DNA from 3 places in the Arthrobacter sp. 01T419 genome. Region 3 is predicted to be linked to each of the others. Evidence: riboswitches for the same ligand, from Rfam matches in the RefSeq annotation. Region 3 holds a riboswitch; each other region holds the start of a gene.
The links. A riboswitch is a leader RNA that binds a small molecule or an ion and turns the genes downstream of it on or off. The one in region 3 is predicted to bind S-adenosylmethionine.
Positions count from the first base shown of each region.

Region 1 (7,820 bases), on a different contig from region 3:
ATCGCGGGCAATGCCGAGGGCCAGACCATGATCCACGACTGGGTCTACGAGAACCGGGCCATCTACCTGACCGAGCTCAACAAACTCGGAGCCCAGGTACAGCTCCTCGATCCGCACCGCATCTACGTCAATGGCCCCACCAAATGGCGTGGCGCGGAAGTCGGTTGCCCACCGGCCCTCCGTCCCGCCGCGTGCCTGCTGCTGGCCATGCTCGCGGCCCGTGGCACGTCCGAGTTGCGCAACATCTACGTGATTGAACGCGGCTATGAGGACCTGGCCGAGCGACTCAACACCATCGGCGCCAAGATCGAGTACTTCCAGGACTGACGGCGTCGGATTTCAGGGCCGGACTCGACTCCGCGCACTGCGAATCGGAACATTCTGCTGGATCATCCGGGCCCAGCACGCGCTGGCGCCCGGTAAACCGTGGGTGCGCCTTCGGCAAGCTGGCGATGATCCAGCAGATTCGATCGCCGTCCGTTGTCTAGGGCCGGGAGGGCTTGTCTAGGGCCAGGACCGCACGGATTTCCTCCATCACCTGCCCCGGGTTGTTCCAGATCGTCTCGGGAGCGAAGCTCAAGACGTCGAAGCCCCGTGCCTGGGCGGCGTTCAGGCGTGCCATGTCCTTTCTCCACGCCTCCCGGGAACTATGGAAGGCGTAGCCGTTAACTTCGACGATGAGCCGCCGGCCAATCAGAAAGTCGACGCGTCCCACGCCATGGATAGGGACCTGGCGGCGAAATGCCAGGCCTTCCGATTCGAACAGCAGGCGGGCGCTGATCTCGGGTACGGATTCGGACAGGCCATCTGCCTTGGCCAGAAGCCTTCTCGCGTTTCCGTAGCAGTTGGCAGAGATCTCGCTTTCGAGTATTGCCCGCGGGATACCGAACTCTTGGATGGCCGATTGCGCAATCGAAATGGCGTCCACGTCCCGCAAACAGGTCAGCGCGTGAATGACGGTGTCTTCTACGGAGGCCACCGGGACGGCGTTCTCCGTAGACAGGCGAAGACCGCCATGCCGGACGAAGCCCCTGCCCCGGCAGTGCCGCGTGGACAGATGCACACGTTCGGGCTTGTCTTTGATCCACAGGCCGTAGCGTAGTGCGGCACTGGCACAGGTGAGCTGCCCGTTATTGAGAATAGCCGTGAGGTATTCCGTATCCGCTGACGGGAGGGCCCAAATCCCTTTTCGTGGTTGGTGTGCCCCGGCGGCGGCCAGCTTGCGGATGGCTGACGGCGTATAGCCGTTGGCGCGCAGCAGACCAACGCGAGCGACACCGCCCACTGAGACCAGGTATTCCAAGGCATCCATGGATCCAGCCAGTCACGATGTTGGGGTTCACGCGCCAAGGAATGTCGCGTATGTGGATGAGTTGGCCGACATTTTGCTGGATCATCCCCGGGGTGGCTTTCGCCCATGCCCGGAAAATGGGGGCACGCCATCCGCCTGGCAGGAATGATCCAGCAGAATCTGTCGGGAGCCCGCCTCGCCAAACCGCCCGCCCGCCCCGCCCGCCTCGCCAAACTTCGCCCCTGTTTCCCAAAGGCTGCAATGGCGCACAATTGATCCGTGCGCACTTTTGGTGTGGAAGAGGAGTTGTTGATCGTCGATCCCGTGACCGGCGAGCCGCTTGCCCTTGCCGACGCGCTCCTTTCGGGAGTGGCCCAGAACGGCGCCACCCCGGACACCCAGGAATCCAGCGTGAACCCCGAGGACATGGACGGCCCTGATACCGCCCTCAGCCATGAGCTCAAGCTTGAGCAGATCGAGACCCAGACCCGGCCATGCCGCAGTTACGCCGAGCTGTTGCACCAGATCCGCAAGGGTCGGGGCCTCGCGAGCCACGCGGCACGGCTCCACGGTGCAAGGATCGCGGCGTTGGCCACGTCACCCGTGGACGCCGCTTTGCACACCACTCCGGATCCCCGGTACGCCGTCATGCTCGAACGCTTCGGCATCACGGCACACGAACAGCTCACCTGCGGATTCCACGTCCACACCTCGATCGAGTCCCCGGAGGAAGGCGTGGTGATCCTGGACCACATCCGGGACAAGCTCGCAGTCCTCACCGCCATCAGCGCCAATTCGCCCTACTGGCGGGGGCTGGCGACGGGTTTTGAGAGCTACCGGACGCAGGCGTGGAACCGTTGGCCGTCATCGGGACCGTCGGCCCTCTTCGGATCCCTGGCCTCCTACCGGCGGGTGGTCCAGAGGCTCATCGAAACGGGTGTCCTGCTGGACGAGGGCATGGTTTACTTCGACGCCCGGTTGTCCCGGCACGTCCCCACGGTGGAGGTCCGGGTGGCCGATGTCTGCCTGCGGGCCGAGGATGCTGCGCTGATTGCAGTGCTGGTCAGGGCCTTGGTGGAGACCTCCGTGCGTGAATACCATGCCGGCGTGGAGCCTGCGTCCGTGCCCACGGCGCTCTTGCGGATGGCGTCCTGGCAGGCAAGCAACTTCGGACTGCGCGGCGAACTCTTGGACTTTGGAACCTTTCGGCCGGAGCCCGCCGCCGACGTCGTCTGGTCCTTGGTGGAGTATCTCGAACCCATCCTGGCCGAACAGGGTGAACTCGAATTGGCACAAGCGGGCGTGGCAGCCATCCTGAGCCGTGGCAATGGCGCGATCGAGCAGCGCGGAGTTGCCGAGCGCTGGAGCGAGAACAACGGGGGCACCCCCGACGCCGCCGGGCTGGCCGCCGTCGTGCAGCACGCCGTCCAGATCACGATGCGCTCAGAGAGGGACGAGAGCGACACCAAACCCCAGCCCGTGCTCACCTGGGTGCGCCAGGACTGGCGCGAGGCGCCGGGCTGACCACGCCCGGCTAGACCTGCTTGAGTGCCTGCTCCAAGTCACGGATGAGATCGTCCACGTCCTCCAGACCGACCGAAAGCCGTACGACGCCGTCGGCCAGCCCGATGGCCGCCCGGCCTTCCGGACCCATGGCGCGGTGCGTGGTAGTGGCCGGGTGAGTGATGAGGGACTTGGAGTCTCCCAGGTTGTTCGAGATGTCGATGACAGAGAGCCCGTCCAGCAGAGCGAAAGCGGCCTCCTTCGCCGAGCGTCCCGCAGAAGGGAGCAGCTCGAAGGTCAGTACCGTTCCGCCGGCCTTCATTTGTTTGGCGGCGAGCTCGTACTGCGGGTGCGATTTCAAGAGCGGGTACTTGACCCAGCTGATGGCTGGCTGCTCCTCAAGCCATTCGGCGATCCGCTGCGCCGATGCTGAGGAATGGTTCACGCGGAGCGCCATCGTTTCCAGGCCCTTGGTCAGGACCCAGGCGTTGAACGCGGAGAGGGACGGCCCGGTGTGCCTCATGAGCTGCTTGACGGGACCGTCGATGAACTCCTTGGTGCCCAGAATGGCACCGCCCAGGACTCGTCCCTGGCCGTCGATGTGCTTAGTACCCGAGTAGACAATCACGTCTGCGCCGAGATCGCCGCAGCGCTGCAGCAAGGGAGTGGCAAAGACGTTGTCGACGACGACCGTGGCGCCCGCCGCGTGGGCGAGCTCGCTCACCGCGGCGATGTCGACGATTTCCTGCATCGGGTTCGACGGCGACTCGAAGAACACCGCCGTTGTCGGCTCGGACAAGGCTGCGCGCCACTGGTCCAGGTCTGGTCCGTCAACGAAGACGGTCTCGACGCCCCAGCGCGGCAGGATCTCGTTGAGGATCACGAAGCAGGAACCGAACAGCGAACGCGCGGCAACCACCCGGTCGCCCGCTGCCAGCAACGCACCCAGGGCGGTGAAGACAGCGGACATGCCCGACGCCGTCGCGAAGCACGCTTCGGTGCCTTCAAGCAGGCGGAGACGCTCCTGGAAGGTTGCCACGGAGGGGTTGCCGTAACGGGAGTAGACGAAGCGCTCGTCTTCGCCGGTGAACGCGCGCTCGGCGGCTTCCGCGGATTCGTAGACGAAGCCGGAGTTGAGGAAGACGGCTTCTGAAGTCTCTTGGAAATTGGTGCGGTCAAGGCCTCCGCGGACTGCCTGGGTGTCAGGGCTCCAGCCGGCGGCGTCAGGATTGAAAGTCACTTAGATGTTCCCCAGGTTCGTCGGAAGTCCACGGTTTTTCCAGCCGTTCACGGTTCGCTCGCCGTAGCGGTCAGGCTCGCCTTCAAAGCCCTCCAGGACGTTGTAGGAGGTGTAGCCGGCCTGTGTTGCGGCGATCGCGGCGGCGATGGAACGCTGGCCGGAGCGGCAGAGGAAAACCAACTCGGTGCCATTTTCCTCCGGGGCCTGCTGCTTCAGCTCGTCGATGAATCTCGAGTTGGGGATGCCGCCGGCGAAGTTCCACTGGATGAACAAGGGATCATTCTCGGTGGCTTTGGTGTCCGGGATGCCGATGTGTGCCCACTCGCCTTCGGTGCGGACGTCCACCAGAATGGCGCCTTGTTCGAGCTTGGCCCAGGCGTCGTGCGGACTCAGGTCGCCTGCGTAGCTCATGCGTGGCCCTCGCCGTCGAACTCTTCATCGAGCTGGTCTACGGCGTTGGCGACTGCCGCATCCGCGCTCGCGATCGCCGCGGGCAGGACGATGGCTTGCGCCACAATCACGTCCGTGCCGTTGAAGGTCGCGGCCGGGCTGCCGTGCAGCACGTATCCCTCGGCGAGGGCAGTGGAGATCCTCTCGCAGAATTCCCGCGTGTCAGGACCCGTGACGAGACGGTAGGAGAGTTTTTCTTCGGTGGGTTCAGGCATTGGTGCTCCTCAGTCACGCTTGCAGTTCGAAAGTGTCGATACGCCGAGTAGTCACCTGAGGCACCCCGCCGGAGAGAGGGTTGCCGACCAGCAAGTCAGGGCTTCGCGCTGGTGCTCATTACTCAAGAAGAAAATAACATCCGCGACGGCGGCCTGCATCACCGGCCGTCGTCATGTTCCGTAACCGGACGGCGGCCGAGGGCCTAGGCCTCGGTTTCATTCGGCAGCGGTTCCAGGCTTGCCTGGATACGGGGCGGAAGGGCATCAAGCCGTGACGCTACTCCTGAGGGGGAGTGATGAAAAGTGGAACCTTGGTGTTTCCGGATTTCCAGCAGCTCGTGTACGGATATCCCAGTGGCCGTGGCTAGTGCATGCAGCGAGAGGCTGTTGTGATGAGCCAAGGCAAAGACCACACCTGACAGGGCTTCGAAACCCTCCGTCTCGTAAATTTCCTTGACCAAGTTGGACATACCATTCGCATCATCGATTGATCCCGCGGACGCGGCGGTCGCCATGGCGGTCAGCGACCATGCGGCAGAGTCGGGGCTGATGTAAATGCTCATGTCGATACCCTACGGACTCGGCCCCTCTTGTGGAATGGGCGATACGTTTATCTTTATGGCAGCACTCACCGACCTTGACCGCCAGCTCCTCTCTGCCCTGAGGGAGGACGGCAGGGCGTCCGTGGCCAGCCTTGCGCGGAAGCTGGGCGTCGCTAGGGCCACCGTGAACAGCCGGCTTGAGCGTCTTGTCACCTCCGGAACCATCGTTGGCTTTACCGCGAGGGTCCGCGACGAGTTTGATCCACTTGCCATTCGGGCTATTGCGCTCATAGCGGTGGAGGGCAGGTCGGCGGACAAGGTTATTCGCCAGCTCCGGGGACTTCCCGAGATTTGGGCCCTGCACACCACGAACGGCGGTTGGGACCTCGTGGCTGAGCTACGCACGGAGAGCCTCAGCGACTTTGACCAAGTGTTGGGCAGGATCCGCGGGATCGAAGGGATCGTCAATAGCGAGACAAGCCTGTTACTTAGTTCCGTCCTCCGGTAGTCGCCCGCATTACGGACGCTTGCCGAATGATCATTGTGTACATACGTGTGCGTCATTTTGTACGGATTTTCAATGAAAAGTACGTACTTTGGCAATTGTGCATGCATATCGCCGCTCCGTAGCCTCGTAGCAACAGTGCTTATGAGGGAAAGGAGCGCACATGACGCGCTTTGTCGATGTCCGCAATATGGTTCGCTGGACGGCCGTGCGGGGCCCGGAGGCCATCATCTCGGAGATGATTCAGTATTTGGAAGACGACTTCCGGCGGTGGGAATCTTTTGACAAGACTCCCCGGGTGGCAAGTCACACGCCATTTGGTGTCATCGAGCTGATGCCCACCAGCGACCATGAAACATACGGCTTCAAGTATGTAAATGGACACCCTTCGAATCCCGCGCGCGGCTTCCAGACAGTGACAGCTTTCGGTGTCTTGTCCGACGTCCATAACGGCTATCCGACGTTCCTTGCGGAGATGACGGTGCTGACAGCGCTTCGAACGGCGGCTACGTCCGGGATGGTCGCGAAGAAACTCGCGCGCCCCGATGCCCGGATCATGGGGATGATCGGAACCGGAACCCAATCGGAGTTTCAGGCCCTGGCCTTTCGGGCGGCCCTGGGTATTAACACCGTCAGGATTTGGGACACGGATCCTGATGCGATGGAGAAGTTCGTCCGGAACATGGCTCCGCTCGGCTTCGACGTCACCATTGCAGACTCGGCGGCCCATGCAGTGGAGGGCGCCGACGTCATCACCACGTGCACGGCGGACAAGGCCAACGCCACGATCCTGACGGCAGACCAGGTTTCGACCGGTGTTCACATCAACGCGATCGGTGGCGACTGCCCAGGGAAGACCGAGCTCGACGCTGCCATCCTGGACCTCGGCGACGTGTTTGTGGAATACGATCCCCAGACACGGATTGAAGGCGAGATCCAGCAAATGTCCGCCGATTTTCCCGTCACGGAATTCTGGCAAGTCCTGGGCGGGCACGCGCCGGGCCGGACCTCCAGCGACCAGATCACGATATTCGATTCCGTGGGCTTTGCGATCGAGGACTTTTCCGCCTTGCGGTATCTCCGCAATGCCGTTGACGGCTCGGAGTTCTTCGAGGAGATCGACCTCGTCGCTAACCCCGATGACCCCAAGGACCTCTTCGGTCTGGTGCGGGCGCTTTCTCCGATCGGATCCTGAGGAGCCCCAACTGACTCGCATTTGTGGTCGTTTTCAGGCCTCGTAACGGCAGCTACTGCGAGTCAGTTGGGAAAGAAGCCTGATGCGCCGGCCCCAGAACCGGCGCATCAGACGCTTTTATCCCGGCTTATATGGCCATCCCGCCAACCCCGGCTATTCCGCCGCGAGGCGCAGGATCAGCTCAGCATGCCCAGGAAACCTCAAAACGAGCGACTCGATGTCCCGTGCCGTTGGTTTCACGGAGTCCGATCTCTCGTATCCCGGGGTGAGACTGCAGCTGACCAAGGCGAACCCCGGACCGGCCAACTCGGCGCCGAACCACGTGGAGTTCGGCGCAACTCCTTGCAACGTCTCGCCTGCTTCCGGATCCGGCCCCAACAAAGTCTCGGAATAGCCAAAGTCCTCATGTCCAAGCTCCCGGGAGAAGACATGCAGCCTGATTGGCGTACCCAGGTGGAAGAACCACAGTTCATCCTGCTTGAGGGCATGCAACTGGAGGACCTCCCCCGACTGAAGCAGGTACCAGTTGGAGCTGTAGAGGGGATGGTCGACGCCGAAGCGCGGAGGCAGCGCCGAACCGGCTATGTCCTCGTTGCTCACCAGAGCGGGCGCGAACCAGCCGCCCACGATAGCGGGGGACATGTCCAGCCGCTTGATCCAGTCCTCTGCGGCGGCCGTCATGTGATCGGATCCTTCAGTGAGAAGCAGACCGTGATCCCGATGATCTCCTTGCTGCCCAGGGCACGCAACAACCCTTTTTGGGTCACGATGTCCACATTCACCATGCCGCCCTCCTTGCTGGGGACGGCGATGGTTTCGTGGAAGTTGAGCAGCGGCTTTCCGCTCGCCATCACTTCCTTGTCGTGGGCAACGTGTTCC
Region 1 is NZ_JBFTQF010000017.1:66,337-74,156, forward strand. It holds gene AC1DLO_RS19640 (UDP-N-acetylglucosamine 1-carboxyvinyltransferase) at 1-327, shown strand, start outside; gene AC1DLO_RS19645 (endonuclease domain-containing protein) at 485-1,312, opposite strand; gene AC1DLO_RS19650 (glutamate--cysteine ligase 2) at 1,571-2,815, shown strand; gene AC1DLO_RS19655 (O-succinylhomoserine sulfhydrylase) at 2,826-4,034, opposite strand; gene AC1DLO_RS19660 (rhodanese-like domain-containing protein) at 4,035-4,445, opposite strand; gene AC1DLO_RS19665 (DUF1737 domain-containing protein) at 4,442-4,699, opposite strand; SAM riboswitch class IV at 4,710-4,822, opposite strand; gene AC1DLO_RS19670 (hypothetical protein) at 4,903-5,262, opposite strand; gene AC1DLO_RS19675 (Lrp/AsnC family transcriptional regulator) at 5,318-5,749, shown strand; gene AC1DLO_RS19680 (ornithine cyclodeaminase) at 5,910-6,941, shown strand; gene AC1DLO_RS19685 (cupin domain-containing protein) at 7,095-7,622, opposite strand; gene AC1DLO_RS19690 (PAS domain-containing protein) at 7,619-7,820, opposite strand, start outside.
Region 1: another riboswitch for S-adenosylmethionine. It lies ahead of AC1DLO_RS19665 (DUF1737 domain-containing protein); the one in region 3 lies ahead of metX (homoserine O-acetyltransferase MetX).

Region 2 (7,820 bases), on a different contig from region 3:
GGCGCAGTCCAAGGCGATCGGCCAGTGGTCCGGCTGGACCAGCGCGGCAGCTATCGTGGCCCCGCTCATCGGTGGCGCCTCGGTGGATCTGTTGTCCTGGCGCGTCATCTTCTTCATCAACGTGATTCCGGCGGTCGCCGTCTGGCCGATTTTGGCGGGGTTGCGGAAGTCCGACGCCGCCACGGACAGGAACAAGAGGATCGACTATCTTGGCGCCTTCCTGGCCATGGTGGGACTCGGTGGCCCGGTCTACGCCTTCATTGAACAGGGGCGGATGGGCTGGGGGAACATGCTGGTCTGGATGCCCCTCGCGGTCGGGGTGGTCGGGATGACCCTGTTCCTGATCCACGAAGCCAGGACCCCGGAGCCAATGCTGCCCCTCCGGCTCTTCGGCATCCGCAACTTCGGTTGGGGAAACCTGGCCACGCTGGCGATTTATGGTGCCCTCTCGCTGGGATTCTTTGCGGTGGGCATCTATTTGCAGCAAGTCGGAGGAATGAAGGCCACGACGGCCGGCATCGCTCTGCTTCCCGCGACTGTGATCCTGATGCTCACGGCCTCGTTCTTCGGCGGGCTGGCCGGCAAGTACGGTCCGCGGTGGTTCATGACGGCGGGTCCGTTCATCTGTGGAATCGGGTTCCTCATGACCATGGCGGTCCAGGAGCCCTTGAACTACTGGACGCAAGTGCTACCCGGGCAGATCGTGTTCGGAATCGGCCTCAGCACCTTGGTGGCGCCCCTCACCGCTGCGATCCTGGGGGCCGTTCCCACCGAAGAGGCAGGGATCGGCTCCGCGGTGAACAACGCGGTAGCACGTATTGCAGGCTTGATCTGCATCGCGTTCGCCGGGCTCATCATCGGCCCTGTCTTCAGCCGCCAAGGTCTCATCAATGCGGTGGTGGTCACCGCTGTGCTGTTCTTCATCGGGGCGGCGGCATCCGCCGTCGGGATCCGGAACCCGGTTTTGGCCCCTGCGGTGACGGAATCTCCGGAAGGTCCAGCCCCCGACGACGGCGGGACGGCAGCCCGGCGCGCCTGAACAGTGCTTTCCAAGACGCAGTGCTTTCCAAGACGCAGACCGCTCCAGTGACTGCGGTCCAGCGACAGTTTGGTCAGCGTTCCGCGAGGACGCAACCTTCGTGAGCGGTGTCCGTCGCCACCCACAGTGCGGAGGTGACTTCATCGGCGAGATCGTAGTCGCGACTGCCCGGACCTTTGCCGATCCGTACCACCAGGGCGCCTCCGAACGGTTTGCGGCCAATCACTTGGATACTGGCGTCAAGGTCGATTTCCTCGGCGGACAGGTAGCGCAGCAACTCGGGGTTTTCGTCGCTGATCCGGGTGATCTTCCCTGAGTGGCCGTCGTCGAGCTCGATCATTCGGTGCGCGTGCGGCAAGGTCACCGAACCGTCCGCTGCGGGGATGGGGTCACCGTGGGGATCCCGTCCGGGATTGCCCAGCTTGGCTGCCATACGATCGATGAAGGTGTCCGAGACGGCGTGCTCGAGCATTTCGGCCTCGTCATGGACTTCGTCCCAGCTATAGCCGAATTCCCGCACGAGGTAGGTCTCGATGAGGCGGTGCCTGCGGACCATGCCGAGGGCAAGCTGCATTCCTTGGGGCGTCAAAGTAATGGCGCTGTAGGGCTGGTGGTCCACCAGGCCTTGGTCCTTGAGCTTGCGGACCATCTCCGAGACGGAGGAATTGGCGACGCCTAGCCGCTGTGCCAGCTGCGAGGACGTGATGGGTTTGTCCTGCCACTCCGTGAAGGAGTAGATGACCTTGACGTAGTCCTCGATCGAGGAGGAGGGCGCACTGGTCTTCACGGTTCCAAGCCTATCGTGAACCGGCGGCCTCAGACCTTCCACGCCCGCCAGCTCTGCGTGAGGTACGGCAAGGGGATGACCTCGCCCTCAGTGTGACCCAGATGCTCGAAGAGATACCAGCCGAGATTCCCCATGACCTTGGCCCGGGTGGCGTCATTCGCCCTCAAGTAATAACTTCGGGACTTCACCAGTTCGAGGATGTCAGCCGGCGTTACAGGATCCTCCCAACGCGTCACGTGGCTTTCGAGGCCAGCGAACTCCGGGCCCACAACAGGACGGAAGTCTGGCTTGTGGACATCGCCAGCATGCATGATCCGGGACAAACGGTGGACCCAGGGCACCGAAGTGTCCAACTGGTTCCAAATCAAGCCGACAACACCGTGGGGCCGGAGGATCCGAGAAATCTCGGTGCTGGCTGCGAGGGAATCGCACCAGTGCCACGCTTGGGCAACGCTGACGACGTCGAATGCTGAGTCCGTCAGTCCAGTTGCCTCAGCCGTTCCCTCCAAGGCGACCACTTGGGGAAACGCCTTGCGCAGCTGCGTGAGCATGTCAGTGGAAGGGTCCACCGCAGAGACGTTCAGCCCGCGCTCGACCAGGAGCGCAGTGAACTTTCCGGTACCGGCTCCCAGGTCCGCCGCGTCCCGTGCCCCTTCCGGCAGCAGCCAATCGACCGAATCCGCGGGGTACCCGGGCCGGACGCGGTCATAATGTTCCCCGCCGTCCTGGAAACTCTGACCGAGCTCAAGGCGCCGTTCCTCGTAGAGCTTGGGGCCGGCCGAGGTGCCTTTGTGTCGCGGGGCCACGTAGCAACTCCTTCGTAGGACATGAAAAATACCCTACGAATCTACCGCAATCAGTCAGTGCTGCAGGGAGCTGCGCCCGCGGTCCCGGGGGTGTTGGGAGCCCACTCCGGGTAGCTGCGGTGGTCGTTTGCAGGCACCCAACGGCCGGCGTCCACGACGTAATCCCAGCCGAGGCCATTGCTCTTGAGCGCCTGGATGCCCGCGATGAGCCGGGTCGCGTCTTCCAGCCGTGACCCCACGCCGAAACTGGCCCGCAGGGATCCGGACGGGAGGCCCAAGCGCTTGAGCAGCGGATGGGCGCAAAAGCGCCCATCGCGCAGGCCAATGCCGTGCTCGGCCGCAAGATAGGCCGCCACGAGGCCTGCGTCGTAGCCCTGGAGCGAGAAGTTGACCACGCCGATGGTGTCCTGGGGATCGGTGTCGCTGAAGATCTGGTGGACGGTCACGCCGTCGATCTCGTTGAGGCCGTCAATCAAATGGGAGCGGATGGCGGCTTCGTGGGCGTGCCACTCGTCATGGTCGAGGCTGGCGATGACCTGGGTAGCCCGTGCAAGGGTGGCAGCACCGAGTACGTTCGGGGAGCCGCCTTCGTGCCTGGCCGGTCCCGTCGCCCAGCTGACGGAGTCAAGGCGTGCCTCGCGGACTGCGCCGCCTCCAGCAAGGTGGGGTGTGCCGGCGTCGAGCCAGTCGGGACGACCCACCAGGACGCCTGCACCGAACGGCGCATAGAGCTTGTGCCCCGAGAAAACCAAGTAGTCAACATCCGTGGCGGCAATGTCGATCCGGCGATGCGGGGCGAGCTGCGCCGCGTCCACCACAATCCGCGCGCCGAATTCGTGCGCCAGGGCAGCGAGAGCCTTGATGGGCAGGATCTCACCGGTCACGTTCGACGCGCCGGTGACTGCCAGGAGGCTGATGCCCCCGTGGGAGAGGGCGGTGCGCACATTGGCGATAGTCTCGGCCAAGGTTCCCGCGGCAACGATGCTGCGGTGGGGGACGCCTTGCCACGGCAAGAGATTGGCGTGGTGTTCGATGTCCAGATAAAGGACTTCCCCAGTGTGCCGACCGTCCTCAACCGGCAAGCAGCCGGCCAGAAGATTGAGGGAATCGGTGGTGTTGCGCGTGAATATGACGGAATCGTCTGCCCGCCCGCCAACGAAATCACGGACGATGTTGCGGGCGTTTTCATAGACCGAGGTGCTGATCTGGGATGCGTAGCCTGCGCCCCGGTGGACGCTCGCGTAGTACGGCAGGATCTCGTTGAGGTACGCGGAAACCACTGTCAACGCGGGTGCCGAGGCGCCGTAGTCAAGGTTGGCGTAGCGGACGTGGCCGCCCTGGATCAAGGGTGCCTGCAATTCGGCGCCGGTGACCGCGGCGAGTGGGCGTGATGCCGGAGACGGGCGGGCTGATTTGTTGTGCTGGGCTTCTCCGTCGAATTCGGAGACGGTGGGAGAAGTGAACGTGGCTGTGCTCATGGGACCTCACTCAAGAGGGACCCCTGCGTGCAGGGGATCCGCGCTTGCCGCATCCGTTCCGGACCGGCCGGGTCGTCACCCGGGGCACCCCGCCGCGATGGAGGGTTGCCGGCCAGCAAACCGGGGTTTCGCGCTGGCACTCGTGACCTGTAAAGAGACTAGGACACCGGCAAGGCGGGTTCCAATGTGACTCCGATTGTTAAGCGGATTATTACGGTGGCCGGAAAATGTGCCTTCTGCCGAAGAAAAAGTGGCGGTCGTCCCGAAAATGGGACGTCCGCCGTCGATTATTCAGTGAGCAAGGGGCTCAGAGCAGGTCGTCGAGCTCGGGGTTGAGTCGTTTGAGGACCTCGGAGTGCAGGATCGAGTTGGTGGCTACGGCATTGCCGCCGAAGGGGCCGTCCGCGCCTTCGAGGGACGTGAAGCGTCCGCCGGCCTCGGTCACGATCGGCACCAGGGCCGCCATGTCGTAAAGCTGGAGTTCCGGCTCGGCGGCGATGTCCACGGCGCCCTCCGCCACGAGGCAGTAGGACCAGAAATCGCCGTAGGCGCGGCTGCGCCAGACATCATTCTCCAGTCCGAGGAAGTTGTCGAGGGAACCGTGCTGCTTCCACTCGGAAAGTTCGGAGTAGGAAAGCGAGGCATCCTCAAGCCGTGACACATTGGATACTTTCAGCCGGGTGGCAGCGGCAAGTGACCGGCCCATATAGGCGCCCGAGCCCTTGGCAGCCCACCAGCGCTTGCCGAGCGCCGGAGCACTGACAAGTCCCACCACTACTTCGCCCTCGTCCACGAGGGCGATCAGCGTTGCCCAGACGGGTACGCCACGCACGAAGTTCTTGGTCCCGTCGATGGGGTCGATGATCCAACGCCTCGAGCCGTGGCCGGTGCTGCCGAATTCTTCCCCGAGAACGGCGTCGCGGGGGCGGGAACGGGAGAGCTGCCCGCGGATTGCTTCCTCGGCAGCCTTGTCGGCATCGGTCACCGGGCTCAGGTCGGGTTTGGTCTCCACCTGGAGGTCCAGTGCCTTGAACCGCTCCATTGTCAGGGAATCGACGGAGTCGGCCAGGACATGGGCCAACCGAAGGTCGTCGTTGTAGCTCGAATCGGGTTGGGTCATGGTTCCAAACTACCGTCTATTCGCCCGTGAACCGGGGAGGTAGGACGGCAAGCGGCGCGCAGTCAGTTGACGGTGCTGTTAATCGATCGTGCTGTTAATTGACAGTGCCCAATTCCTTGGCCTCTTGGGCTTCCATGCGCGGGTCCGCGCCGAGGAGCCGGCGCAGCGACGCCAAGCGGGCGGGGCCGGCCTCGCCGGCGTGGCCATCAGCGACCCAGGAATCCAGACCGCAACGGACCGCGGTGGCATCGTGCTTGCAGCCCCGCTCGCACGCTTCGGTTCCAGGTTCCAGATCCGGGAAGGCGTGCAGGATGCGATCCGGGTTCACATGAGCCAGGCCGAAGGAGCGGATGCCGGGCGTATCGATGATCCAGCTGCCGCCCGGGGCGTTGGTGAGCTTCAGGGCAAGGGCAGAGGACGAAGTATGCCGCCCGCGCCCTGTCACCGCGTTGACCCCGCCCGTGGCGCGTTCGGCGCCAGTGAGGGCATTCACCATGGTGGACTTCCCGACGCCGGAATGGCCCAGGAGCACGGTCACCTTACCGTCGAGGTAGTCCCGCAACTGACCGACAGCGTCGCCATCTAGCCGGGCGGACAAGCCGTCGTCGGAACGGGCATCGATGCCCGAAGCGCCTGCGTCGGCGGTCCGGCTGATGATGATGGGGAAGCCAAGGCTCACATAGTTGGCGAGCAGTTCCGTCGGATCCTTGACGTCCGCTTTGGTGACGAGCAGCAGCGGCTCGATTCCGGCGTCGTACGCTGCCACCAAGGCGCGGTCAATGAATCCGGTCCTCGGCTCCGGGTTGGCGGCCGCAACAACCACCACCAACTGGTCGGCATTTGCCACGACGGCCCGTTCGATGGGATCCGTGTCATCGGCACTTCGCCGCAGGAGGGTCTTTCGCTCCTCGACGCGCACGAGGCGGGCGAGGGTGTCCGGGGCTCCGGTCACATCGCCCACGAGTGCAACGAAGTCTCCTGGAACCACGGGGGAGCGCCGAAGTTCCCGGGCTCGGGCAGCAATGACGACGCGCTCGTTGCCCGAGCCTTCGCCCACCACCGCCGTGTAGCGGCCGCGGTCGACTGTAATGATGCGCCCGATCACGGCATCGTCGTGGCTGGGGCGGTCCTTCGTGCGGGGGCGTGTGCCCTTCTTGTTGGGTCGGATCCGGACATCGGACTCATCCCAGGAACGTGCGTCGCGAGCCATCGTTAGTTGCTTGTCTCCGTTGAGCCGGCGTCCGCCGGCGTCGGGCCACCGCTGAGCATTGAGGCCCAGATGTGCGGGAATTCGGGCATGGTCTTGGAAGTGGTCGCGATGTCTTCAACCCGGATGCCCTCGACGGCGAGCCCAAGGATTGCGCCCGCGGTCGCCATGCGGTGATCGGCGTAACTGTGCACGACGCCGGCGTGCAGCTTTGCGGGCCGGATCACCAAGCCATCGCTGGTTTCCTCGGCGTCGCCGCCAAGTCGGTTGATTTCGGCAACCAGCGCAGCAAGTCTGTCCGTTTCGTGGCCGCGCAAATGCGCGATGCCAGTGAGCCGGGAAGGGCCCGAGGCCAAAGCGCACAGTGCCGCGACCGTTGGGGCGAGTTCGCTGGTTTCGTCGAAGTCGGCCCCCAGGATTTCGGAGCCGCCCGTTACTGTCAGCGTGCCGTTGTCCAGCGTGACAGTGGCACCCATGGTGGCAAGAATGTCCCGCCAAAGGTCGCCGACCTGCGTGGTGTTGGCCGGCCAATTGGGTATGCGGATGGTTCCCTTGGTGGCGAGTGCCGCCGCGAGGAACGGACCAGCGTTGGAGAGATCCTGCTCGATTCTCTCGTCGAAGGCACGGACGGTGCCGTGGGCCACGCGCCAATGGTTCGGCACGGAGTCATCCACCTGTACCCCGACGCCGCGCAGGACCGAAACTGTCATGTTGATGTGGTCTAGGCTCGGCACGGGCTTGCCCACATGTTCCAGGTGCAGGCCTTCTTCGAAACGGGCACCCACCAGCAGCAAGGCGGAGACGAACTGCGAAGAGGCGCTCGCATCGATCACGAGGTGGCCACCGCGTACGGAACCGGTGCCGGAAACCCTGAACGGCAAGGAAGCGGTGTTCTGCCCGTCCACGGCGCTGACTTCTACTCCGAGCGTTCGGAGGGCTTCGATGATGGTGCCCATGGGACGTTTGCGAGCGTGCGGATCGCCGTCGAACACCGAAACACCGTTGCGGAGGGCAGCAAGGGGCGGCACAAAGCGCATGACTGTGCCAGCAAGGCCGCAGTCGATGGCGGACTCAGGAGCGGCTGCAGCCGCGTCCATTGGGGTGATTTCCAGGTCCGGCCCGTACTGTCCGTCGCCGGGGACTTCGGTAACGGTGGCGCCAAGCTTGCGCAGGGCTTCGACCATCAGGGCGGAGTCCCGCGAGTGCAGGGGTGCGCGCAAGCGGGACGGGCCATCGGCCAATGCCGCCAGAACGAGGTAGCGGTTGGTCAACGACTTGGAACCAGGAACAGTAACCGTGGCATCCACGGGGTGGTCCGCGAAAGGCGCTGGCCACAGGGGGAGTGCGGAGGCGGTGGTGCTGCCTGATTCATCTGTTTGCGTG
Region 2 is NZ_JBFTQF010000001.1:448,468-456,287, reverse strand. It holds gene AC1DLO_RS02195 (MFS transporter) at 1-1,039, shown strand, start outside; gene AC1DLO_RS02190 (metal-dependent transcriptional regulator) at 1,113-1,826, opposite strand; gene AC1DLO_RS02185 (class I SAM-dependent methyltransferase) at 1,856-2,632, opposite strand; gene AC1DLO_RS02180 (aminotransferase class V-fold PLP-dependent enzyme) at 2,683-4,110, opposite strand; SAM riboswitch class IV at 4,146-4,258, opposite strand; gene hisN (histidinol-phosphatase) at 4,418-5,230, opposite strand; gene rsgA (ribosome small subunit-dependent GTPase A) at 5,325-6,440, opposite strand; gene aroA (3-phosphoshikimate 1-carboxyvinyltransferase) at 6,443-7,820, opposite strand, start outside.
Region 2: another riboswitch for S-adenosylmethionine. It lies ahead of AC1DLO_RS02180 (aminotransferase class V-fold PLP-dependent enzyme); the one in region 3 lies ahead of metX (homoserine O-acetyltransferase MetX).

Region 3 (7,820 bases):
GGCGACCCCGAGCCCAACAGGCCCGGGGGACATCGCGGCTGGGCCGACCGGGTGGCCGAGGAACTGAGCCGGGGCCACAGCGATTTCGCCTACGCCAACTTGGCGATCCGGGGGCGCCTGCTCCAGCAGATCGTGGACGAACAACTTGGCCCGTGCATGGACCTTAAGCCGGACCTTGTCAGCATCTCCGCAGGCGGCAACGACCTCATCCGTCCCGGCGGCGACCCAGATGCCCTGGCCGAGAAACTCGATGCCACCGTACAGACCCTAAGTTCCGGAGGCGCCACCGTGGTTCTCTTCAACGGACCCGACACCGTCTCGTCAGTCCTTGGGCGGATCCGCGGCAAGGTTGCCATCTACAACGAAAACCTGCGAACTGTAGCCGCCCGCCACGATGCTGTGGTGGCGGATATGTGGTCGCTGCGGCAACTTTCCAACCCGCAGATGTGGGATGAAGACCGCCTGCATTTCTCGCCGCTCGGCCATCACACGATCGCCACCATGGTCCTTGATTCCCTCAATGTTCCACACAGTCTCGAGCCGCTCCTTCCCAAGCCACTGCCCCAGCGCAGTTGGCGCGAAGCACGCTCCGGAGACCTCGTATGGGCGCGGGAGTATTTTGTGCCGTGGGTCGTCCGCCGGATCCGGCACCAGTCCTCCGGCGACGGAATCTTGCCAAAACGCCCGACGCCGGGGCCCGTCTTCGGACCGGCCGACACCGTTTTGCCTCGGAGCTGACGGAAGATCTCGACGCTTGTCACAGGGGCGGGGCTAAGCTGGAGAAAGACCTAGGAGGCCTCCACCGTGAACAATTTGATCTTCTGGATCATCGTCTGCTCTTGGCTGATTCCCATGGGGATCCGCATGTACAACCGCTCCCGCCAGCGCAGGCTCCGGGACTTCCCTCCGCAGAACTACCCTTACGGATACCCTGCACAACCTCCGGTGATCATCCCGGCTGAGCCGCAGCCTCCGGTGGCGACGCCCGCGCCGCAGGCCGCTCCGCCGTCGTCGGCTACTCCCCTGCCGAACACCGCGCCCCACGGCTACCGGGCCCGGAAACTGGCCGAACTTGACCAGCAGTACAGCGACGGGAAAATTGCCATGGAGGACTATATGAAGCTCCGCCAGGAGATCATGAACGGCTGATTCAGCCGAAGAACGCCCAGCGTCAGCCGAAGAAAGCCTCGCGCAGCTGCGGGCCGAGCTGGCCGATTTCAGTGAGGAACCCGTCGTGCCCGATGGGTGCCTCGATCACGTGTACTGAGACCTCGCCGGGCAAGGCCTTGGCCAGTTCGTGGGATTGCTCAGGGAAGTAGAGCCGGTCCGAGTCCACCGCGGCAACAAAGAACTTGGCGGTGGCCACGGAAAGCGCATCCGCCAAGGCACCCCGGCCGCGGGTGATGTCGTGGCTCATGAGCGCCTCGGTAATGGCGATGTAGCTGTTGGCGTCGAAGCGCTGGACCAGCTTGCTTCCCTGGTGGTCGAGGTAGCTCTCCACCTGGTAGCGGCCCCGGTCCCCCAACGCGGCAGCCTGAAGTGGTGCCTCGGCGCCTTGGGCGTTCCGGCCGAAGCGGAAGTCCAGTTCATCCGCCGAACGATAGGTGATGTGGGCGATCCGACGGGCCAGGGCCAACCCCGCCTCGGGCGCGGCCTGGCCATAGTAGTCACCACCGTTGAAGTCTGCGTCCTGCCGGATGGCGAGCGTCTGGGCCTGGGCGAACGCGATCTGTTCGGCTGTGCTGTACGCCCCGATGGAAATCACGGCACATCGCTTGACGCGGTCCGGATAGCTAACGGCCCATTCGAGTGCGCGGGCACCGCCCATGGATCCGCCTACGACGGTGTGCCAGCTATGGATTCCCAGGGCGTCCGCCAAGCGGGCTTCCGCCGTGGTGCTGTCCCGCAGCGTCACCAGCGGAAAACGGGAACCCCACGGCTTGCCATCGGGCGAGCACGACGACGGACCGGTGCTGCCGTAGCAGCCTCCCACGATGTTGACGGAGACCACGAAGTAGCGGTCCGTATCAATGGTTGCGCCGGGTCCAACGAGTTGCTCCCACCAGCCTTCTTCGTCGCTCTCGCCGCGGGCAACGTGCGTGCTGCCGGTCAGGGYATGTTCCACCAGCACGGCGTTGGAAGCATCGGCGTTGAGCCGCCCCCAAGTCTCGTACGCGAGGACGACGTCGGGGAGAAAACCTCCGGCTTCCAGTTCGAGTCCGCCCACGGAAACATACTTGAGCGTTCCGTCTTGGGTCCCGGAAAGGGGTATGGCTGTTGCAGCAATTGTCATTCGTTGACACCTCACATCGCGCTTGCCCGCCGCCAACAAAGCGAAGGGCCAGGTCTTCACCCGGGGCACCCCACCGCGAAAGGAGGGTTGCCGGCCAGCAAGCCGGGGCTGTCGCTGGCACTCATGACCTATACGAAGAGTCTAGGAAAACCGGACCCCTTCTGACGAAGATTATGACATCTATGTGACACTTCGCCGCGTTTTGTTCATGCAAAAGACGTTGATGGGGCCGGCCGGCGAAGATTCATTCTGCATCGCCAGCCGGCATCCGTCGGTCATTGGGGGCTGCCTAAGCGCCCTTGGCTGCCCGGAAGCCCGCCTCGAGGTCCGCAAGGATGTCGTCAACGTGCTCGATCCCGACGGACAGCCGCACCAGGCCCGGGGTAACTCCTGCCACGGCCTGCTGTTCAGTCGTCAGCTGGCTGTGGGTGGTGGACGCAGGATGGATCACCAAGGAACGGACGTCGCCGATGTTTGCCACGTGGGAATGAAGCTCCAGGGCGTCCACGAAACGCTTGCCGGATTCGATCCCTCCGCGGATGCTGAAGGACACAACAGCTCCAGTGCCCCTGGGCCCGTACTTCCGGCCGCGTTCGAACCACGGGCTGGAAGGCAGGCCTGCGTAGGCGACGGATTCGACGTCGTCGCGCTCTTCGAGCCATTGCGCCACTTTGGTGGCGTTCTCCACATGGCGTTCCACCCGCAGGCTGAGGGTTTCGATTCCTTGGGCAATCAGGAAGGCGTTGAACGGGGAAACAGCCGAGCCGAGGTCGCGCAAGAGCTGGACCCGGGCCTTGAGGATGTAGGAGAGGTTGGCGCCCAGGGCGCCGTCCTTGCCGAGGTCGCGGGCATAGACCAGGCCGTTGTAGCTGGGGTCCGGGGTGTTGAAGTTGGGGAAGCGCTCAGGATCCTTGCCGAAATCGAAGTTGCCGGAGTCCACGATGACGCCGGCAATGGCGGCTCCGTGCCCACCCAGGTACTTGGTGGCCGAATGCACCACGATGTCCGCACCCCACTCGATAGGCCGGATGAGGTAAGGCGTGGCCAGGGTGTTGTCCACGATGAGCGGCACTCCGGCCTGGTGCGCGGTTCGGGAGACGCCCTCGATATCCAGCACGTCTTGACGGGGGTTGGAGACCACTTCAGCGAAGAACAGCTTGGTGTTTGGCTGGACCGCGTCCCGCCACTGGTCAAGATTGTCCGGATCCTCGACGAAGGTCACCGAGATACCGAATTTCTTCAGCGTGTGGGCCATTAGGTTGTAGGTGCCGCCGTAGAGGCTCGGGCTGGCGACGACGTGGTCGCCAGCCTCGGCGACGTTGAGGATGGCGAACGTCTCCGCGGCCTGGCCGGAACTCAACAGGAGTGCCGCCAAACCGCCCTCGAGGCTCGCTATGCGCTGTTCCACGGCATCCTGCGTAGGGTTGCCAATCCGCGTGTAGATGGGCGCCAACTCGGCCAGCGCGAAGCGGTTGGCCGCGCTTTCAGCGCTGGGAAAGACGAACGAGGTGGTCTGGTAAATGGGGAGCGCCCTGGCCCCGGTGGCGGCGTCCGGTTCCTGGCCGGCGTGGATCTGGCGCGTTTCGAATGACCATCCTTGGGACATGCGGACTCCTGGTTGCTCGGGGCTCTCGGCCGTGATTCAGCCTGCGGGCCTGCTGTTGCCGGCCTGGTTGCCGCCAGTCTAGGGAGGCCATTGCGGGCTCCGGAAGCTTTGTGACGAACGCAGTAGTTTTCGGTCCTGGCGCGTCCCGAAGTGACCCTGAGCTGCCTTTTCGATACATCCCACCTTGGTTAGGCTTGACTTAGCTGAGAGCTCCATCACAAAGTGCCAAGATGAAGCCATGCGCATGGATCACGTCTCTTACGCTTGTGAACGAGATGGCCTACTGGCCACCACCGAGCGGATTTCCGCAGCATTGGGAGTGGACGCAGTCCGGGGCGGAGTGCACCCGCGCTTCGGTACCCGGAACATGATCATCCCCCTTGCTGACCACAAATACCTGGAAGTTGTCGAGGTCCTTGACCACCCGGCATCTGACAAGGCACCTTTTGGACAAGCCGTCCGTGCACGCTCCGCTGCAGGAGGTGGCTGGATGGGTTGGTGCGTCGCTGTTGACGACCTGAGCCCATTCGAACAACGACTCGGACGCGCGGCTGTCCCCGGTAACCGCAAGTTTCCGGACGGCCGCGAACTCGTCTGGTCGCAAATCGGCATCCTGGGACTCATCGCCGATCCCCAGGTCCCGTACTTGCTCCGTTGGGAGGGCGACCCCTCGCTTCATCCGTCCCTCGTCTACCCAAGTGACGTCAAGATGTCCAGCCTCACCATTGCCGGCTCGGCGGAACGCGTCACCGAGTGGCTGGGAGAACCCGTAGAAAAGCCCCTTGAGGACGTCGCAGTCCAATGGATGGCTCCGCACGGAACGCCGGGAATCATGTCGGTAACGTTCGAAACCGCCAACGGAGCCGTCACCATCTGACGGCCCATCGGGCCAGGACGGCCCGGAAACTTCGGCCGCCATATGCGGGTGCCAATGACGTCACCCCGCGATGGCGGCCGAATCCTTTTAAACTCAACTTAACGCACAACGCGGCGGGCTTGTGGCATCCGGCAGCATGCGTCTAAGTTGGGCCCACGCTGGCAGGGTTCCCTGCCCGAGCTTGCGAGGGAAGGGGGCCTGCGGGGAGGAACGAGCGAGCATGCAGAGGATGGCTCACTCCCGTCGCTGCACCCCCTATCCCAGTCCGATTGCCTTGCCGAAGACGCTGAAGCCGACGAACGCCACGATGTCCAGGAGTGCATGCGCCACCACGAGCGGCATGACCCGTTTGGTCCGGGTGTAAATCCAGCCGAACACCAGACCCATGACCGCATTGCCGATGAAGGGTCCGAAGCCTTGGTACAGATGGTAGCTGCCGCGAAGGAGCGCACTGAGCCCGATCGCCAGCGGAGTGCTCCATCCGAACTTCCCGAAACGGTCCAGAAGGTAGCCAACCACGATGACTTCTTCGACGACGGCGTGCCGGACAGCGGACAGGACAAGCACAGGCACCGTCCACCAGTAGGAGTCCAGGCCGCTGGGGATGATCGCCGTCGTGATTCCCAGGGCGCGACCGGCCGCGTAGAGGCCCAGTGACGGGATTCCGATCAGCGCAGCGAGACCCAGTCCCTGGAGCGCGTCGCGGCCTGGCCGGGCGAAGTTGAAGCCCAGCCGGGTGAATCCTGAGGGACTCTCCGCCGTTTGGCGGTGGATCGACAGGAAGTAGAACACCAGCACCACGGGGACCAGTGCGAACGCAATATCGAGCAGCTGGTATGTGAGATCGAAGTACTCACGGGTGTTCTGGGAACGATTGAGGGTAGACGTTGCCTGGGACAGGGGCGCCCGAGTCATCTTGTCCAACAACTGCACCACGGAGTACACGGCCGATTGGCCCAAGGACAGGCCGAGGACAATCAGCACTTCGGCGCGCAGCCGGCGCGTTGAGGCAAGGAGCATGCTCCTATCTTGCCTGCATTTGGCTGATGTTTTCCCGGGAGTTCATTCTCCGAGGGTCGCCTGCGCGGCACCGGTGGCAGCGGACCCTATGCTTGGTGGGATGAGCGCGCCAGCACGAATCTTCATGATCCGGCACGGCCAGTCCGCCGCCAACGCCGACACTTCCATCTACAACCGTGTCCCCGACTACCGCATCCCCTTGACGGAGCTCGGGATCGAGCAGGCGCAGGCCGCAGGTGGGGAACTGCGCAAGAAGCTCGACGGCGAGCCCGTGTGCGTCTACGTCTCGCCGTACCTTCGGGCATACCAAACCCTTGAGGCACTCAATCTGGGCAACCTCACGGAGAGGGTGATCGAGGAACCCCGGCTGCGTGAACAGGACTGGGCAAACTTCCAGATCGCCGGAGATATCGGGGACCAAAAGGAGCTTCGCAACCTCTACGGCCATTTCTTCTACCGGTTCCGCGAAGGAGAATCCGGTTCCGATGTTTACGACCGCATTTCGTCCTTCATGGAAACCTTGTACCGGCATTGGGAAAAACCCGATTACGCGCCCAACACCCTGCTGGTGACCCACGGCCTCACCATGCGTCTTTTCTGCATGCGGTGGTTCCATTGGTCGGTGGAGTATTTCGAGTCCCTCAACAACCCGGGCAACGCGGAGCTACGGACACTTGTCCGCAACGATCAGGACAAGTACGATCTCGACACGCCGTTCAGCCAGTGGGTGCAGCGCAGCACCGACGAAACCGTGTTGAACGCTCCCCCGGTGGTCTTCTAACGGGCAGGCTCCGAGCTAAGCGTCCTTGGCCACGATCACTTCAGTGCCGCTCGCTTCGAACGCGGCCTTGTCTTCTGCCGTGATCCCGGAATCGGTGATGAGCCGGCGGAAATCGTACCCGGCCATCGCCGCGAACGCGCGTTTGCCGATCTTCGTGGAATCGGCCAGGACATAGGAATCCGTCGCACGGCGTGCCATGACGGTATTCACCATGGCCTCGCCCTCGTCCGTGATGGTGGGGCCGATCTTCGGATCAACTCCGTTGACGCCTATGAAGGCGATATCCAGGGCAACCTTCTGCATGATGACATCCGTATAGGGCCCTACAAGTTCATACGAACGCGGGTTCAGGATGCCACCGGTGACCATGATCTTGATGTTGGGGCGCACGGCAAGCTGGGCCGCGATATTGATGGCGTTGGTGACCACGGTCAGCATGGGCCGGTTGGAGGGTGCGTTGAGGTCTTCGCGGGTGGACAGGACCTGGGCCAGGGCCGTATTGGTGGTCCCACCGCTGAGTCCGATCACGGCCCCGGGCACGATGAGTTCGGAAGCGGCCAGGGCAATCTGCTGCTTCGCCTCCGCGTGATCATCCCTGTTGTAACGCCCTGGGAGCTCGTAGGCAACTGATCCCGTGGTTGCACCGCCGCGGGTACGGCTCAGGAGCCTTTGCTTGGCGAGGCTGTCGAGATCACGGCGCGCCGTGGCTGGTGAGACGCCCAGGCGGGTCACGATATCCTCGACCTCAACATGCCCTGACTCGGCGAGGAGATCAAGGATGGCTGTCAGTCGATCGTTGCGGGTCATCACGAACCTTCCGGAAATTGAGGCTAATTCACTTTCGCGAACAGCGTCAGCAAACGTGCGGTTTCCAACACGAGCGCATCCCGTCCGGCCTTGATGTACTTGCGGGAGTCCACCACGGAGGGGTTGGCATCCAGGTACTCACGGACGGCGCGGGTGAAGAACCCGTTCAAGTGTGTGGATACGTTGATCTTAGTCATACCGGCCCGGATTGCCGCCACCAGCGTCTCATCTGCTACGCCCGAGGAACCGTGAAGGACCAGCGGTAGCTGGACGGCCTGCTTCAGCCGGGTGATCAGCGCCAAGTCCAGGGTGGCGCTCCGTTCTGTCATGGCGTGCGAGGAACCGACCGCGACGGCGAGGGCATCAACCCCGGTCGCGTCCACAAAGGAGCGGGCCTCGGCAGGATCCGTTCGGACTCCAGGAGCATGGGCGCCGT
Region 3 is NZ_JBFTQF010000004.1:179,433-187,252, forward strand. It holds gene AC1DLO_RS08645 (SGNH/GDSL hydrolase family protein) at 1-738, shown strand, start outside; gene AC1DLO_RS08650 (hypothetical protein) at 805-1,149, shown strand; gene metX (homoserine O-acetyltransferase MetX) at 1,172-2,293, opposite strand; SAM riboswitch class IV at 2,307-2,422, opposite strand; gene AC1DLO_RS08660 (bifunctional o-acetylhomoserine/o-acetylserine sulfhydrylase) at 2,583-3,899, opposite strand; gene AC1DLO_RS08665 (VOC family protein) at 4,138-4,776, shown strand; gene AC1DLO_RS08670 (CPBP family intramembrane glutamic endopeptidase) at 5,032-5,796, opposite strand; gene AC1DLO_RS08675 (histidine phosphatase family protein) at 5,897-6,577, shown strand; gene AC1DLO_RS08680 (DeoR/GlpR family DNA-binding transcription regulator) at 6,593-7,384, opposite strand; gene AC1DLO_RS08685 (class II fructose-bisphosphate aldolase) at 7,408-7,820, opposite strand, start outside.